3 regions of the Phycicoccus sp. Soil803 genome follow, and region 1 is predicted to be linked to each of the others. Evidence: predicted binding sites of a transcription regulator. Region 1 holds the regulator's gene; each other region holds the start of a gene.
The links. The regulator LexA, encoded in region 1, represses DNA repair genes until DNA is damaged. The targets are predictions, from matches to a motif close to TCGAACANNTGTTCGA.

Region 1 (5,145 bases):
CTCGGGCAACAACTGCGTCAACTACGTGGCCTACCGACTCTCCCGCAACGGCGTCGCGCAGCAGAGCGCGATGGGCAACGGCGGCAGCTGGGCGGCCAACGCCACCAAGCGGGGCTTCAGGGTCGACAAGACCGCCACCGTGGGCTCGGTGGCCCAGTGGGGCTACGGCAGCGCCTACGCCCCCAGCTACGGCCACGTCGGCTACGTGGAGGAGGTGACGTCCGCCTACATCGTCATCTCCGACTCGTCCTACGGCGGCGGCTACTCCTCGCGCTGGCGGGTGCCCCGTGGTGACCGCAACTGGCCCACGAACTTCATCCACTTCAAGGACAAGGCCTACCAGCCCCCGCCCTCGGGCAGCTTCATCAAGGTGCGCGAGACCTCGCAGGCCTTCCGCCTCGTTGGCAAGGCCCCGGTCTACGTCTCCACCTGGGCGGCCTTCGGCGGCACCCAGCCGACCTACCTGGTCTCCAGCACCTCGCTGGCCACGCTGCCGGTGCGACCGGCCGAGGGCACCTTCATCAAGGGCGCCCAGCGCAAGGAGGCCTACCGCATCGCCGGTGGCGCTCCGGTCATCGTGACCTCGTGGGCGGTCTTCGGCGGCACCAAGCCGACCGTCGTGGTCGACCAGAACGCGATCGACAAGGCCGGCACCGGCGGGGTGTGGAACCACCTCAACGCGGTGCCCGCCGACGGGACCTTTATCAAGACCGGACAGCGGCTCGAGGCCTACCGGATGAGCGGCGGGGCGCCGATCGCGATCAGCTCCTGGGCCAACGTCGGCGGCTACCGGACGCCCATCTACGTCGACCAGCTGGCGGTCGACCAGGCCGGGTCAGGCGTGAAGTTCAACCATCTGCGCTTCCACCCCAAGGACGGCACCCTCATCAAGGCGCTGCCGGGGACGGCGTCCTACAAGGTCACCGCCGGGGTGCCGATCCGGACCACCACGACGGCCTCGGCCGTGGGCGTCGACCAGGTCGCCATTGCGAAGGCCGGCGACACCTCGGCGATCCGCTGGACGCACCTGGCCAAGGCCAACTGACAACGTCGGACCTACCGACTGGTCAGCGACCTCAGCCAACCCGCGGGATGAGCAGCGTCTGACCCGCGTGGATGTCGCTACCGGTGAGGTCGTTCGCGATCTGGAGCTGGGCCACGGCCTCGGCCATCGGCAACTGCGGGAGCTGCTGCGTGGCGATCTCCGAGAGCGTCTGGCCCGTGCCCACCGTGGTGGAGTGGTCGATGACGGTGGCCGAGGCGCCGCCGGAGAACAGCGCGACCGCCAGGGCGACCGCCGCCACGACGACGGTGAGGGTGAGCGCCAACCGACCGGCCCGGGTGATCCGCAGCGGCGCGGCCGGCACCTCGGGCACGGCCGTCCCGGTGGGCAGGGAGACCAGCTGCGGGCGAGCCGGGCGAACGGGGACCCGCACTGGTGCGGGGGCGACGTCCCACGCGACTGCTGCACTCATCTGGTCCTCCATCGGGGCGGTGAGCCGGGGGCTCGTGGTTGCGTCCATCGAACGGGTGTGCGAAGAACTGCCTGGGTGATTTCTAGCACGCATGTTCGAACCAATCAAGACACGCGTCGAACACATGTTTGGCACAGACGTTCGAAGGCCATACGCTGTGTTCATGCCCCAAGCACACCAGAGGCCACTGACAACGCTTCCTGAACAGCAGGCGCACCTGTCACAGATCACCTCTGGCCCGCCCGGCGCACGACACCTGACCTGCACCAGCACGTGGACAAGCACCAGCACCCGGCACTGCTCAAGTGAGGAAGCGGCATGAGCGACGACAACGTCAAGGAACTGCCCGACCGCGATCGCGGCGACGGACTCACCGTCCGGCAGCGGCGGGTGCTCGAGGTGATCCGCAACTCGGTCGACCGGCGTGGCTACCCGCCGAGCCTGCGCGAGATCGGCGAGGCCGTGGGGCTCACCTCCCCCAGCTCGGTGGCCCACCAGCTCTCCACGCTCGAGCGCAAAGGCTTCCTGCGTCGCGACCCCAACCGGCCGCGCGCCATCGAGGTCGTCTCGCCCGACTCGCCCGCTGACATGCGCGGCTACCGCGGCGGCGCCAGCGTCGAGGACGAGACCGCCACCTACGACGAGACCGGGGTCAACGACCAGCGGCCCGAGGCGTCCTACGTCCCGGTGCTCGGTCGGATCGCCGCCGGGGTGCCGATCCTGGCCGAGGAGACCGTCGAGGACGTCTTCCCGCTCCCCCGCCAGATCGTGGGCGAGGGCCAGCTCTTCCTGCTCCAGGTCGTCGGCGACTCGATGATCGAGGCCGCGATCTGCGACGGCGACTGGGTCGTCGTGCGGCAGCAGCCCAGCGCCGACAACGGCGACATCGTGGCCGCGATGCTCGACAACGAGGCCACGGTCAAGACCTTCAAGCGCAAAGACGGCAAGGTGTGGCTGATGCCGCACAATGCCGCGTTCGACCCCATCGACGGAGACCACGCCACCATCCTCGGCAAGGTCACCGCGGTGCTGCGCCGCATCTGACCTCGACCCTTAGGCGCGCGCCATACGGCAGTTGCGTCGTCAACCCGGCAGCTGTTGTTGCGGGTCAGGCGACGCAACTGCCGTTGTGCGTGTGGGGGCCGGTCAGTCGCCCAGCGCGTCGAGCAGGTGGGTGACCTTGGTCGCGAACCGCTCGCCACCGTCCCCGTCGGCCCACAGCTCCCAGAGCTCGTTGTCGTCGGACTTCAGCGCGCGGTGCAGGGCCTGCGTCGCGAGCTCCTCGAGCCGCTCGTCGACCTCGATCGGGTCCTCGTCGATCCAGCGCGGCACGTTCCGCTCCCCGATCACGGCCTCGAAGTCGTCGCAGGCTGCCACCACCGCCGCCGCCGCCACGGCCTCCGACATGGTGGGCGCCTCGATGTAGCCGGAGGCGCGGACCACCCGGGCGAGGGCGGTCTCCACCTTGCGGCGGCGCACGTCCTGCTCCGACTCCTCGAGCTCGTCGAGGAAGTCCAGTGCGTCGTCGTTCTCGAACGGCCCAGCTCCGATGGCGCCCATCTCGAAACCTCCACAGCCTGCAACTACGGGTTCGCTTCCGAGAGTGCCGCGCGCGGGCGCGACACGCCAGCCCTAATCCGTCGGGCTCATCCGTTGGTACCACGCGGTGTCGACGTAACGACCGAACTTGTGCCCCACCTCCCGCAGGACCCCCACCCGTTCGAAGCCGGCCGCCAGGTGCAACGCCACGCTCGCGTCGTTGGGGAGGGCGACCACGGCCACCTGGGTGTGCACGCCCGGTGCGGCGTCGAGCCGCGCCAGCAACGCGGCATACAGGGTGCGGCCGAGGCCCCGACCGCGTGCGGTCTCGGCGAGGTAGACCGAGACCTCCTTGGTGCCCGCGTAGGCGGGGCGCGGGCGGAAGGGTCCGGAGAAGGCGTAGCCGAGGAGCTCGTCCTGCGCCGTGCAGGCGACCAGGACCACGTTGCCCTCGTCGGCGGCGACGAGCTTCTCGCCCAGGTATGCCGCGCCGCGCGGCTCGGTGTCGAAGGTCGCCAGCGAGGTGCGCACCTGGTCGTCGTAGACGGCCGCCATCGCCGGCAGGTCGGCAGGGGTGGCGTCGCGGACCACGATCGTCGGGTCTCCCGCGGGGACGATGCTGCTCATATCGGCGATGCTAGGGGGATGAGCGACGGGCACCAGCACTCCGACAGGCACGGCGCGACCGGTGGAGGGGACCTGCCCGACCCCGACCGCGGCACCCCCACGACCCGTCAAGCGCTGTGGGACGAGCGGTATGCCGCGCACGAGCACGTCTGGAGCGCGACCCCCAACGCCGAGGTCGAGCGGATCGTGGGTGGGTGGCCGCCGGGCCGGGCGCTCGACCTCGGGGCCGGCGAGGGTCGCCACTCCGTGTGGCTCGCCTCGCTCGGCTGGCGGGTGACGGCTGTCGACTTTTCCTCGGTCGGGCTGACGAAGGGCGAGAAGGAGGCGTCGCGCCTGGGCCACCGGATCGACTGGGTCGTCGCGGACGCCCGGTCGTGGCACCCCGCGCCGCAGGTCCTCTACGACCTGGTGCTGGTCTCCTACCTGCACCTGCCGTCCGACGTCGTGTCGCGCACCCGCAGCTGGCTGGCGCCCGGTGGTGCGCTGGTCGTGGTCGGGCACGGCCTGCGCAACCTCACGGAGGGCGTCGGTGGCCCGTCCGACCCCGCACTCCTGCACTCCCCCGAGCAGCTGCGCGCGGCCGCGGGCGACCTGGCCATCGAGCGCTGCGAGGAGTACCTGCGCCCGACCGAGCACGGCGACGCGATCGACGTGGTTCTGGTCGCCCGACGGCCGACCTGACCGTCGCCTACCGGTCAGCGGCTGGGAGGTCACGCGGTCCCGCGGTCCCGCGGTCACGAGGTCACGAGGCGCGGATCTACGCCAGGTGCGGGAGGGCTGCCGCGAGCCACGGCCCTACCGTGGAACGCAGGGTCGTCCTCGAGGAGGGATCCATGCACCTGCGATCGTCATCCTCAGCGGCGGCGGTGGCGGCAGCCCTCGCGCTCTGCTCGTGCAGCGGTGGGGCTACTCCGACCGGGGCGAGTGTCGATCACTCGGGGACGACGGCCACCACCTTGGCGACCGGCGCCCCTTCCGGCGTGGACGCGGACCACCCCGAGGGGGTCATCGCCCTGGGCCACTCGGGAATGACCGGCTTCCAGTCCGATCCCGAACACCCCGGTGAGAACGTCGTCGACAACTCGTGGGCCACGGGCAGCAACCCCGAGGTCAACAGCGTCTACGAGAGGCTGGTCGCGGTCCGTCCCAAGACGCAGGGCCTGGTGGCCAACGTATCGCGCAACGGGGAGAAGGCCGACGGGCTGGAGTTCCAGGTGCCAGCCGCGCTGGCCATCGTCCCGACACCTTCGCTGGCGCTCATCATGATCATGGACAACGACATCCGGTGCGACGGAACCGATCCCGCACACCTCCCGGAGTTCCGGACGCAGGTCAGGTCTGCCGTCCAGTCCATCGTCGAGGCCTCCCCCAAGGTGACGGTCGTGCTGGCGACCGGAGCCGGTCGCCCAGCCGACTACGCCAAGGCGATGGCCACCCTCCCCACCACGCCGGTGGACCTCGTGGGGCACGAGCCGTGCGCGATGTTCTCGGCCAACAAGAAGAT
Region 2 (5,145 bases), 1.5 Mb from region 1:
GGCGATCGACTCGATCTCGTCTCCGGCCCGGCGGATCCGGCGCTCGCGCAGGGTGCCGGACTCCTCCATCCACGACGTGTGCTTCTCGATCGCCTCGATGACCTCGTCGATGCCCTGCCCTTGCTGCGCGACGGTCTTGATGACCGGTGGGCGCCAGAGCCCGGGTTCGGTGCGGTCGCCGAGCGAGATCATGTGGCGGATGTCGCGCACCGTGGCGTCGGCGCCGTCACGGTCGGCCTTGTTGACGACGAACACGTCGCCGATCTCGAGGATGCCCGCCTTGGCGGCCTGGATGCCGTCACCCATGCCCGGCGCCAGCAGGACGATCGTCGTGTCGGCCAGACCGGCCACCTCGACCTCCGACTGCCCGACTCCCACGGTCTCGACGAGGATCACGTCGCACCCGGCTGCGTCGAGCACCCGCAGGGCCTGCGGCGTCGTCCACGACAGGCCGCCGAGGTGTCCGCGGCTCGCCATCGAGCGGATGTAGACATCGGGGTCGAGCGCGTGGTCCTGCATCCGCACGCGGTCTCCGAGCAGCGCGCCGCCCGAGAAGGGTGACGACGGGTCGACCGCGAGGATGCCGATTCGCTTGCCCTGCTTGCGAAGAGCGCCGACGAGGGCATTCGTCGAGGTGGACTTGCCGACGCCGGGACTGCCGGTGATCCCGATGATGTGCGCCTGCCCGGAGTGGGGGGCGAGCGCTGCCATCACCTCGCGGAGGGCGGGATGGCCGTCCTCGACGAGGGAGATCAACCGCGCGACGGCGCGAGGCGACCCTGCCCTGGCCGACTCGACCAGGGCAGGGACGTCGACGGTGCGGGGAGCCAAGCGTCAGGCGCTGTCGGAGGAGGTCCGTGGGACGCGCACGATCAGCGCATCGCCCTGACCGCCACCACCACAGAGGGCAGCCGCGCCGATCCCGCCGCCACGCCGTCCCAGCTCGAGCGCGAGGTGGAGGGCGATGCGGGCGCCGGACATGCCGATCGGGTGGCCGAGCGCGATCGCGCCGCCGTTGACGTTGACCTTGTCGACGTCGATGCCGAGCTCCTTGGCGGAGGCCAGTCCGACGGCGGCGAACGCCTCGTTGATCTCGACGAGGTCGAGGTCGGCGGGCGTGATGCCCTCGCGCTCGCAGGCCCTGGCGATGGCGCGGGCGGGCTGCTGCTGGAGCGTGGAGTCCGGTCCGGCGACGACGCCGTGGGCGCCGATCTCGGCGATCCAGGTGAGCCCGAGCTCCTCCGCCTTCGCCTTGCTCATGACCACGACCGCTGCGGCGCCGTCGCTGATCTGGCTGGCCGAGCCGGCCGTGATGGTGCCGTCCTTGGAGAAGGCCGGACGCAGCTTGCCGAGCGTCTCAGTGGTCGTGTCGGCGCGGATGCCCTCGTCGGTCTTGAACTCGAGCGGGTCACCCTTGCGCTGCGGGATGGAGACCGCGACGACCTCGTCGTCGAAGAGGCCGTCCTTCCAGGCGCGCGCGGCGAGCTGGTGGCTGCGGGCGCTGAACTCGTCCTGCTGCTCGCGGGTGAACGCCTGGTCGCCGGTGTTGGCCTGCTCGGTGAGCAGCCCCATGGCCTGGTCGGTGAACGCGTCCCAGAGGCCGTCGAAGGCCATGTGGTCGCGCATCGTGACGTCGCCGTACTTGAAGCCCTCGCGGGACTTCTCGAGCAGGTGGGGCGCGTTGGTCATCGACTCCTGGCCACCGGCGACCACGACGTCGAACTCACCGGCGCGGATCAGCTGGTCGGCCATCGCGATGGCGTTGATGCCCGAGAGGCAGACCTTGTTGATGGTCAGCGCGGGGACGGTCATCGGGATGCCGGCCTTGGCGGCGGCCTGGCGCGCGGGGATCTGACCCGCGCCGGCCTGCAGCACCTGGCCCATGATCACGTAGTCGACCTGGTCGGGGCTGACCCCGGCCTTCTCGAGGGCGCCCTTGATGGCGAAGCCGCCGAGGTCTGCGCCCGAGAAGTCCTTGAGCGAGCCGAGCAGGCGGCCCATGGGCGTGCGGGCACCCGCGACGATGACGGAAACGGGACGGTCAGACATGGTTGGAGGCCTCCAGCGCCATTGGGGATTACCTCCGTTCACTCTAATGCGGCGGGCCGCGCCCGGGTCCGCCCGGGCTGGTGGTGCTGACCACACTCGGGTATGCCGCGTGGTGGCCTCCCAGCCCACCGTGCCTGCGCCCATGGAGCCTTGCAGGCCGTCACGCGGGCGGCCCCGGCTCGGGCCGCGGCCAGGCTGTCGTCGGCGCACCCGAGCCCTGCGCAGCGTGGCGAATCCGGTTGCGCGACAGCCGAATTGGTTGGTCGACAGGGGTTGACCAGCCGCCCTCCGTCACCTAGACTTCGAACACACGTTCGAATGGATGGCGAAGAGACCCGGGGGGTGATGGCTGTGGGAGGCGTGGTCAGGGCTGAGCGACTGGTGACGGCAGCACCGGCGGCGATCACCTTCGGTTCCGGGCTGGTCACCGCTGCGCTGGTGCGCGACGTCGACCCCGACACCCTGGCCCCAGCGGTGTGCTCGCTCTCGAAGTCCGACGTCGCAGGCCTCGACCGGGTCGAGGCGGAGGCTTACGTCATCGCCTGTGAGCGCGTCACGGCCGCCATCGAGGCGCGCCAGTCGCTCGCCATGGACACCATGGCCAGCCGCGTCGAGGACGACCACTTCCGAAGACTCGAGGAGTCAGACCTGCCGGTGGGGGCCGCCGGGATCGACACCCACGGGCTGGTGGCCTCAACCCTGTCCCCCGCCCTGCACTGCGCGACCCGCACGGTGCAGCGGCGACTGGTCGCTGCCCGGTGGCTGGCCTGCGAGTTCGGCGCCACGTTCGACGCCGCCTGGGACGGCGACCTCGAGCGTCGCCGCACCGAGGTCGTGGTCGAGGCTGGTCTGTCAGTGCCGGCGGAGCTGCGCGGCGCCTTCGAGGCCCTGGTGCTGGAGTCCTCGGTCGACGAGGTCACCGGCGAGTACGTCGTGATGTCCGACCGGGTCCGCGAGCTGTCGCGGTCCGAGCTGACGAGCCGGGCGACCAAGATCGCCCGCGAGCTCGACCCGAGCAGCGAGGAGACCTCCGCCGCCAGGGCCCGGGATGCCCGCCGGGTCGTCATCCAGCCCGACCGCGGCAACCCGGGCCTGGCTCGCTGGGTGGTGACGCTCCCCACCGAGGCGAGCCAGCAGATGGCTGCGGCCGTCGACGCGCTGGCCGGGCAGTACGCGCGGGCCAACCCCGGCACCCCGATCGACGCCGCGCGGGCGGATGCGCTGACCGACCTGGTGCTCTCCAGCGCCGAGGTGTCGACGGTGGTCGAGCTGCTGGTCCCGGCCCTCCCGACCACGGCCGTGCTGGTCGCGGCGAAGTCCGGCGACCCGGCGACACCTTCGCTCGAAAGCGTGACGTCGGCGACGGCGGCATCCTCGGACGAGGCAGCAACGTCGGACGCGGCACCAACCTCGACCGGGGCGGCAACAGCGACCGGCACGGCAACCGCGGACGAGGTTCCTGGCACCGAGCAGGGACAGGGCGTCCGCTGGGTCATCCCCGGAGTCGTCGACGACCCCCGGCACGGCGCACTCGCTCCCGAGGCCGTCGCCCGGCTCCTGAGCGACCCGGACGTCACGCTGCGGCTCGCCCGTCTCGACCTTGATGGGTCGATCGTGCAAGACCCGACCAGCTACCGACCGAGCGCCTCGGTCAGGCGTCGGGTCAGGTCGAGGGATGGTGGGTGCCGCTTCCCCGGGTGCCACACGCCCGCGCGCAACACCGACCTCGACCACGTCATCGCGTTCCCCCACGGTCCCACCGACCCGGCCAACCTGGTCTGCCTGTGCCGCACCCACCACGGGTTCAAGCACCACGGTGGGTGGAGCCTGGGCCTGGCCGGCGACGGCACGGCCACCTGGCGCGCGCCCGACGGTCGCAGCTGGGTCACCGAACCGCGGCCGCATGGCCTCCGCGAGGACCTGCGCCTCACTGACCGGCTGGACCCCGAGCGGCTGCACGACCTGCGTCGGGGCTGGTTGCCGGGGCTGCCCGTGGGCATGACGCCGGCCGACCTCCTCAACGCCGAGCGCTGTCTCCCCGACGACCCGCCCGAGAGCCCGACGACGCCCTCGGCGCCGGCCGACTGGGCTCGCCTCGACCACGCGGACCCTGACTTGGTCGCCGCTGACCACGCCGAAACGGCTGACACCACCCCCGACCGTGCGCCTGCGCCGTCGGCACTGAGTGATCCGGCGAGCTGGCCATCAGCCCTCGAACGTCACCTCGAACGCCAGCTGGCCCTCGCCGCCTGACGTCATGCGGTCGGCGCCCGGTGTCAGTCCGTCCACCGTCCGACGTCAGTCGGTGTAGACGTCGGTGACCCGCTGGCCCTCCGGCGTGATGATCGAGACGGTGATCCGAAGTGGTCCGGCCAGCGGGATGAACGCCTCGTAGGGGGGCGGCGGGTTGAGTCCGCGGCGCAGCCGGTTGCGCACGACGACGATCTCGGTGGTGCGGGGGAAGCCATCGCCTGCCAGCGGGATCTCGTCGAGGGGGAACGACCCACTGAGGGTCCGCGGCCGCAGAGCTGGACCGATCGGCGGCCGGAAGGGTTCGCGAGGCAGGAACGGACCACCGGGCCGGACCCCTTCGCCCGGGACTCGTCCAGGCACCGGGTTGAGAGGTTCGCGACCGATCGGCATCGGGAGCGGGCCCAGCAGCCGCTGCTGGGCGACGATCTCCATCACGTAGGGCGGCCGGCGGCGATAGCTCGCGTCGGTGATGATGCCCACGTGGACGCCCCGCCCGGCGATCGCGAACACGTCGACGATCGAGACCGTCACGTCCGGGGGTGGGGGCACCCAGCCGGGCACGGTCAGCTCGCGGACCACCTCTCGGCCGAAGGGGTCCACCAGCCGCACGCGGACGTCCACCGGGTCGGCGGCGACCGGTCGGGTGAACCACAGCGCCAACGGTGAGCGGCCGGTCACCCTGGTCCCCTGCTCGAGCACCGGGGTGGTCGCAGCGGCCGCGGGGGCGCTCGTGAGCGGGGTCACCGGCACCGCCTGCAGCTCGACCGACGCGATCGGCTGGGCGCCCGCGTCACCGTCGATCCGGTGGACGCCGGCCGGCAGCACGCGGGGTGGCGCCGTCGT
Region 3 (5,145 bases), 2.6 Mb from region 1:
ATCCTCGGCTACATGGTCGGTGAGCTGATGAAGTCCGACCCGCGGCAGGACGGTGGCGACGTCACCAACCTCTACAAGGTCGGCCAGAACACCTCCCGCCTCCTGTTGTCCGCCGGCGACCTCATCATCGGCTGGCTGTTGCTGCGACAGGCCTCGGTGGCCGCCAAGGCCCTTGGGGCGGAAGGTGTTTCGGCCAAGGACCGCGACTTCTACGAGGGCAAGATCGCCGCCGCGTCGTTCTTCGCGCGCAACGTCCTGCCGAAGATCGCGGCCGAGCGCCAGATCGCCGAGTCGACCGACAACGCGCTGATGGACGTCCCCGAGTCCGCCTTCTGACGCGTCCCTCACTGCACCACGCAGGTATGCCGCGTGGTCCCAGCACGACCGAAGGGCTGGCTTCCCCTGGAAGCCAGCCCTTCGGCATACCTGCCCTGCGTCTGGACAGAGTCGTGGTCCCGCCCTCCCCTCCGGGGACGAGCGCACTCACCAGTGGTTCGGATCAGCGAGCCAAACGGATGTCTCAGCCTGACGGCTGACCGGGCGTCCGTCTACGTGAAGCGGATGAAGTCGCTGAACTGCTCGCTGCCGGTGCCCTTCGTGGCGCGGCGGTAGCTGTAGGTGTCGGAGCGCACGTGGTTGTACTCCTCCACCATGAAGCTGCCGTCGCTGTTGACCTTGGCGACGTAGGCGACGTGGCCCCAGGTGCCGCTGCTGCGGACCGCGATGTCGCCGACCCGGGGGGACTTGTAGACCGGGATGCCCGCGGCGCGGGCGGCGTTGTCCCAGTGCTCGGCGTTGCCCCAGTGCTGGCCCTTGTAGGAGTTGGAGAAGGCGACCCCGAGGTTGTGGCGCACCCGCCAGGCGGCGAAGGAGGTGCACTGGCCCTTGTAGAAGTTCCACGGGTCGACGCCGGAGGTGGCGCCGCGGTAGGGGTAGTCGTCCTTGATCGCGCCGGTCGGGGCCGGGGTGCTGCCCCCGCACCTGGGGGCGACGAAGCCGTCCCGACCGGTGTAGACGTAGGCGTCGGAGACGTAGCGGCCGGTGCCGATCTTGTCCCAGATGTTCGAGGTGCCGTAGGTGCCCTTGACGGTCGTGCCGTAGGTCTGGCAGCGGATGTCGACCCTGGTGCCCTTGGCGATCGTGGTCACGGCCTGGTAGCCGGTGCCCGGGCCGGAGCGGACCGTGAGGGTGGCCCCGCTGGTCCGGATCGTGCCCGTGGCCGCGTCGGCGATGGCCGCGCCACCGGCGACGACCGAGAGGCCGAGGGCCCCGGCGAGGGCCAGCCGGACCGGCTTCTGGCTGAGGGTGAGTGAGCGCATTGCGTTCTCCTGCTTCGTGTTTCGGATCGGCCCGTCCCCCTGGTGGAACCGGCTGCTGATGACGAAGGTAGGAACGTGGCGTGCACCCGTCGATGGGGAGCACTACCCGCGCGGGCGCTGCACGCACGACGGGGCGGAGGGGAGCTCTCCCCTCCGCCCCGTGGCGGTGAAACTGCGGGTGTGCGTCAGACGCGACCGTCACGGTCGACGTCGACCTCGTCGACCTGCGTGCCGGTGGCCGGGTCGGTGTGGCTGACCCGGCGGGCCGAGTAGCCACCACCACCGACACCACGACGGTTCGTCACGACGAGTGAGAGCAGGATCGCGAGGAGGCCGGCGGCCATGCAGATCCAGCCGATCACCTCGAGGTTGACCACGTCGGTGGACGCGTTGAGTGCGAAGGTGAGGATCGCACCGACGACGATCAGGAAGATGCCGAGTCCGATGTACATGCTTCACTCCTGGGGGATTGCGGGCACTGGTCGCCCGTTGCCTCGACTCTATCCGCCGAAAGGCCCTGACCTGCGGCAACGCGGCGCATTCTTCGCATACCGACCCCGGGTCCAGCAGCCCCTTCCGGGCTCGGGCCGGGCTTGGGGGTCGGGCTCGGCCGGCTCGGCCACCCAGTGCGACGCACCTGACCATCTTTCTGGCCAGCTTCCTGTGGATCGTGCTTGTCTTCGAACATGTGTTCGACTACAGTTGCCTACATGTCCTCAGCCGCCGCCCTCCACACCGTCCCACTCGGGACGGTCGAGGTGCTGCGCGAGGTCGACGAGGCACTTGATCGCCTGCCGCACGGCGACGTGGTCGGGGCCGCCGATGCCAGCGCCGCCCTGAGCATGGCGGACAAGGTGATCACGCGGTTGCAGGCGGTGCGGCTCTCGCTGGTCGCGGAGGCCGACCGGTCCGAGGTGGCGTCCGAGTCGGGGATGACCGGCACCGGTGCCTGGCTGGCTGCCCGCACGCGACGCGAGGGGAGCCAGGCAGCGCGCGACGTCCGCCTTGCGACCGCCCTGGACAACGGCCTCGACGCCACCCGGGAGGCGCTGGCCGCCGGTGCGGTGTCGACCGAGCACGCCCAGGTGATCGCGACGGCAACCGCCCAGCTGCCGGAAGGCCTCGATGCCACGGAGCGCACCGCGATCGAGACCGCGCTGGTGCGCCGGGCCAAGCTCGTCGACCCCGGCACCCTGCGTCGCGACGGCCGACGGGCGCTGGCCGCGGTCGAGCGGTCGCAGGCGGAGGTCGACGCCCACGAGGACCAGGTCCTGCGCACCCAGGAGGACGAGGCGCTGGCGAAGTCGCGCCTCACCTGGCACCAGAACGGCGACGGCACGACCAGCGGCCACTTCACCCTGCCCACCCTCGCCGCGGCGACCCTCGTCAAGACGGTCCAGCAGATCGCCTCGCCGCGGCGGTTCGCCCAGCAGGCGGCCAAGGCAGCGAGGGCGGCCGGTGCCACGACCGCTGCCGAGGTCGCCGACGCCACCTGGGACGCCTTCCGCGCCGCCGACGGCGACTGGGCGCACCGTTACGGCTCCGCCTTCGTGGAGCTGCTCGAGCACCTGCCCACCGACACCCTCTCGGGCAAGGTCGCTGCGACGGTGGTCGTGACGGTCGACCACGAGCAGCTCAAGGCATCGCTCGGAGCGGCGCACCTCGACACCGGCCACGACCTCTCAGCCAGCGAGGCGCGACGGCTCGCCTGCAACGCGGGCATCGTCCCGGCGGTGCTGGGGGGCAGGTCGGTGCCGCTCGACCTCGGTCGGCAGGAGCGCTTCTTCACCGAGGCGCAGCGGGTCGCGCTCGCGGTGCCGTTGTGCGGACACCATCACCGCCGAGCGCACGATCCCCGCTACTGGCACCGGGTCGACACCGATGCCCAAGGGAAGAAGTCCGTCATCTACTCCCGGCGGAGCTGAGCCCTGGTGGGTCAGTCACGCTCCACGTAGGTCGAGATCGAGGCGATCGGTCGCGCCGTCGACCAGGACGACCGGGATGCCCCAGTCCTGTTGGTAGAGATGGCAGGCCGCGTGGTCGGGCACCTCACCGGTGACCGGGTCGCCGTCGCACGAGGCGGCCCGCACCGAGATGTGCAGCACCCCGTCCCCGGCCGCCGGGTCGAGCACCAGCGTGCGGGTCAGGCCCTGCGCGCTCCCGGCGCCGTCACGCAGGAGGCCCTCCGGGGTGGCCGAGACCATCAGCCGGGTCGGGTCGCCGTACCGGTGGTCGAGCTTCTGCCCGGTGGGCGGGGTGAAGTGGACGGTCAGGGTGAGCGCTCCGGGGGCGACCTCGGTGCGCGGGCGCTGGGTCTGGTGCGCGAGACCGTCGACGCGCTGGGCCTTGTCGGGCAACGGGATCCGCACCAGCTGGTGTGCGGCCGACTCGACCACGACGAGCACCGAGCCATCCGAGTCGTCGTCCGGCCCACTCTGCTCGACCACTGCGTCCGACGGCTCGAGCAGGCCGTGGGCGAGGGTGCTGACCTCCGACGTCGCGGGGTCGAACCGGCGGATCGCGCCGTTGTAGGTGTCGCTGATCGCCACCGACCCGTCGGGCAGCACGGTGACGCCCAGGGGGTGCTGGAGCAGCGCCTGGTCCGCGGGGCCGTCCCGGTGCCCGAAGTCGAACAGTCCCTGGCCGACGTGGGTGGTGACGACGAAACCCTCGTCGGTGACGTCGAGCGAGCGCAGCGCCGAGGTCTCGGAGTCGGCGACCCACAGGCGGGAGCCGTCCGGCGAGACGGCGAGCCCGGACGGCTGCGCGAACCACGCCTCGTCCGCGGCCCCGTCGCGAATCCCCTCTGCCGACGTGCCGCCCAGCACCGCGACCGTGTTGTCCTGGGGGTCGGTGGCCAGGTGCAGCGCCCAGAGCTGGTGGGTGCCTGCCATGGCGATGACCACCCGGTCGATGAACCAGGCGAGGTCCCAGGGCGTGGAGAGGTCCTGCTTGAGGGCGGGACCGCTGCCGGACCGTTCGCGGAGCTGGCGGCCGGTGCCGGCGAGCAGGATCCACTCGCCGTCGGCCAGCCGGAGTCCCTTGACCTGGTGGTGCACCGAGTCGGCCACGACCACGTCGTACCCCACCCGGTCGCCGGTGGCAGTCGGAAGCACGAGCACGCCCTGCGGCTCCGCGAGGTCCTCCGTGAACCGTCGTCGCTCGGTGACCAGGTCCGGCTCGAGCCAGACGAGCTCGTGGTGCGCGGTGTCGGAGACGAGGAACGACCCGTCGTCGAGGACTGCCGCTTTGCCGGGGAACCGCAGCGCGGTCTCGGGAGCCGGCGGCGCGGCATACGGGGAGTCGCCACGACGGAGGGTGCCCTTGGCTGTGTGCTCGGCCACGAGCTCCTCGACGAGGACCGCCAGTCCGTGCGCGTGCCCCTCACCGGACATCGACGCGACGATGTAGCCCTCGGGGTCGATGACGACGAGGGTGGGCCAGGCGCGGGCGGTGTAGGCCTGCCAGGTGATGAGGTCAGGGTCGTCGAGCACGGGGTGGTGCACGGAGTAGCGCTCGACGGCGGCCGCGAGGGCGTCCGGGTCGGCCTCGTGCTCGAACTTGGGCGAGTGCACCCCGATGAGCACCAGCGAGTCGCTGAACTTCTCCTCCAGCGGCCGCAGCTCGTCGAGGACGTGCAGGCAGTTGACGCAGCAGAACGTCCAGAAGTCGAGCACGACGATCCGGCCGCGCAGCTCCTCCAGCGACAGCGCCGCGCCGGCGGTGTTGAGCCAGCCGCGCCCGACCAGCGGTGGGGCCTTGAGCCGATGACTCGCGCGCATCAGAGCCGGCGGTCCTGGAGGACCGGGAACTGGTCGCGCCAGAT

Region 2: ASG95_RS06450 (HNH endonuclease signature motif containing protein) is a predicted target of LexA. The motif match lies at 2,352-2,367, and genes of this name have one in related genera.
Region 3: ASG95_RS01625 (DUF222 domain-containing protein) is a predicted target of LexA. The motif match lies at 2,000-2,015, and genes of this name have one in related genera.

Annotation. Positions count from the first base shown of each region.
Region 1 is NZ_LMST01000001.1:2,915,677-2,920,821, forward strand. Features, by position in the region: gene ASG95_RS13385 (CHAP domain-containing protein) at 1-1,045, shown strand, start outside; gene ASG95_RS13390 (LysM peptidoglycan-binding domain-containing protein) at 1,077-1,523, opposite strand; gene lexA (transcriptional repressor LexA) at 1,794-2,519, shown strand; gene ASG95_RS13400 (DUF4259 domain-containing protein) at 2,622-3,035, opposite strand; gene ASG95_RS13405 (GNAT family N-acetyltransferase) at 3,108-3,641, opposite strand; gene ASG95_RS13410 (bifunctional 2-polyprenyl-6-hydroxyphenol methylase/3-demethylubiquinol 3-O-methyltransferase UbiG) at 3,660-4,322, shown strand; gene ASG95_RS13415 (hypothetical protein) at 4,622-5,145, shown strand, end outside.
Region 2 is NZ_LMST01000001.1:1,396,755-1,401,899, reverse strand. Features, by position in the region: gene meaB (methylmalonyl Co-A mutase-associated GTPase MeaB) at 1-831, opposite strand, end outside; gene ASG95_RS06455 (acetyl-CoA C-acetyltransferase) at 835-2,049, opposite strand; gene ASG95_RS06450 (HNH endonuclease signature motif containing protein) at 2,431-4,302, shown strand; gene ASG95_RS06445 (hypothetical protein) at 4,348-5,145, opposite strand, start outside.
Region 3 is NZ_LMST01000001.1:353,378-358,522, reverse strand. Features, by position in the region: gene ASG95_RS01640 (acyl-CoA dehydrogenase) at 1-336, shown strand, start outside; gene ASG95_RS21550 (CHAP domain-containing protein) at 549-1,319, opposite strand; gene ASG95_RS01630 (DUF6458 family protein) at 1,505-1,771, opposite strand; gene ASG95_RS01625 (DUF222 domain-containing protein) at 2,030-3,244, shown strand; gene ASG95_RS01620 (NHL domain-containing thioredoxin family protein) at 3,260-5,101, opposite strand; gene ASG95_RS01615 (carbon-nitrogen family hydrolase) at 5,101-5,145, opposite strand, start outside.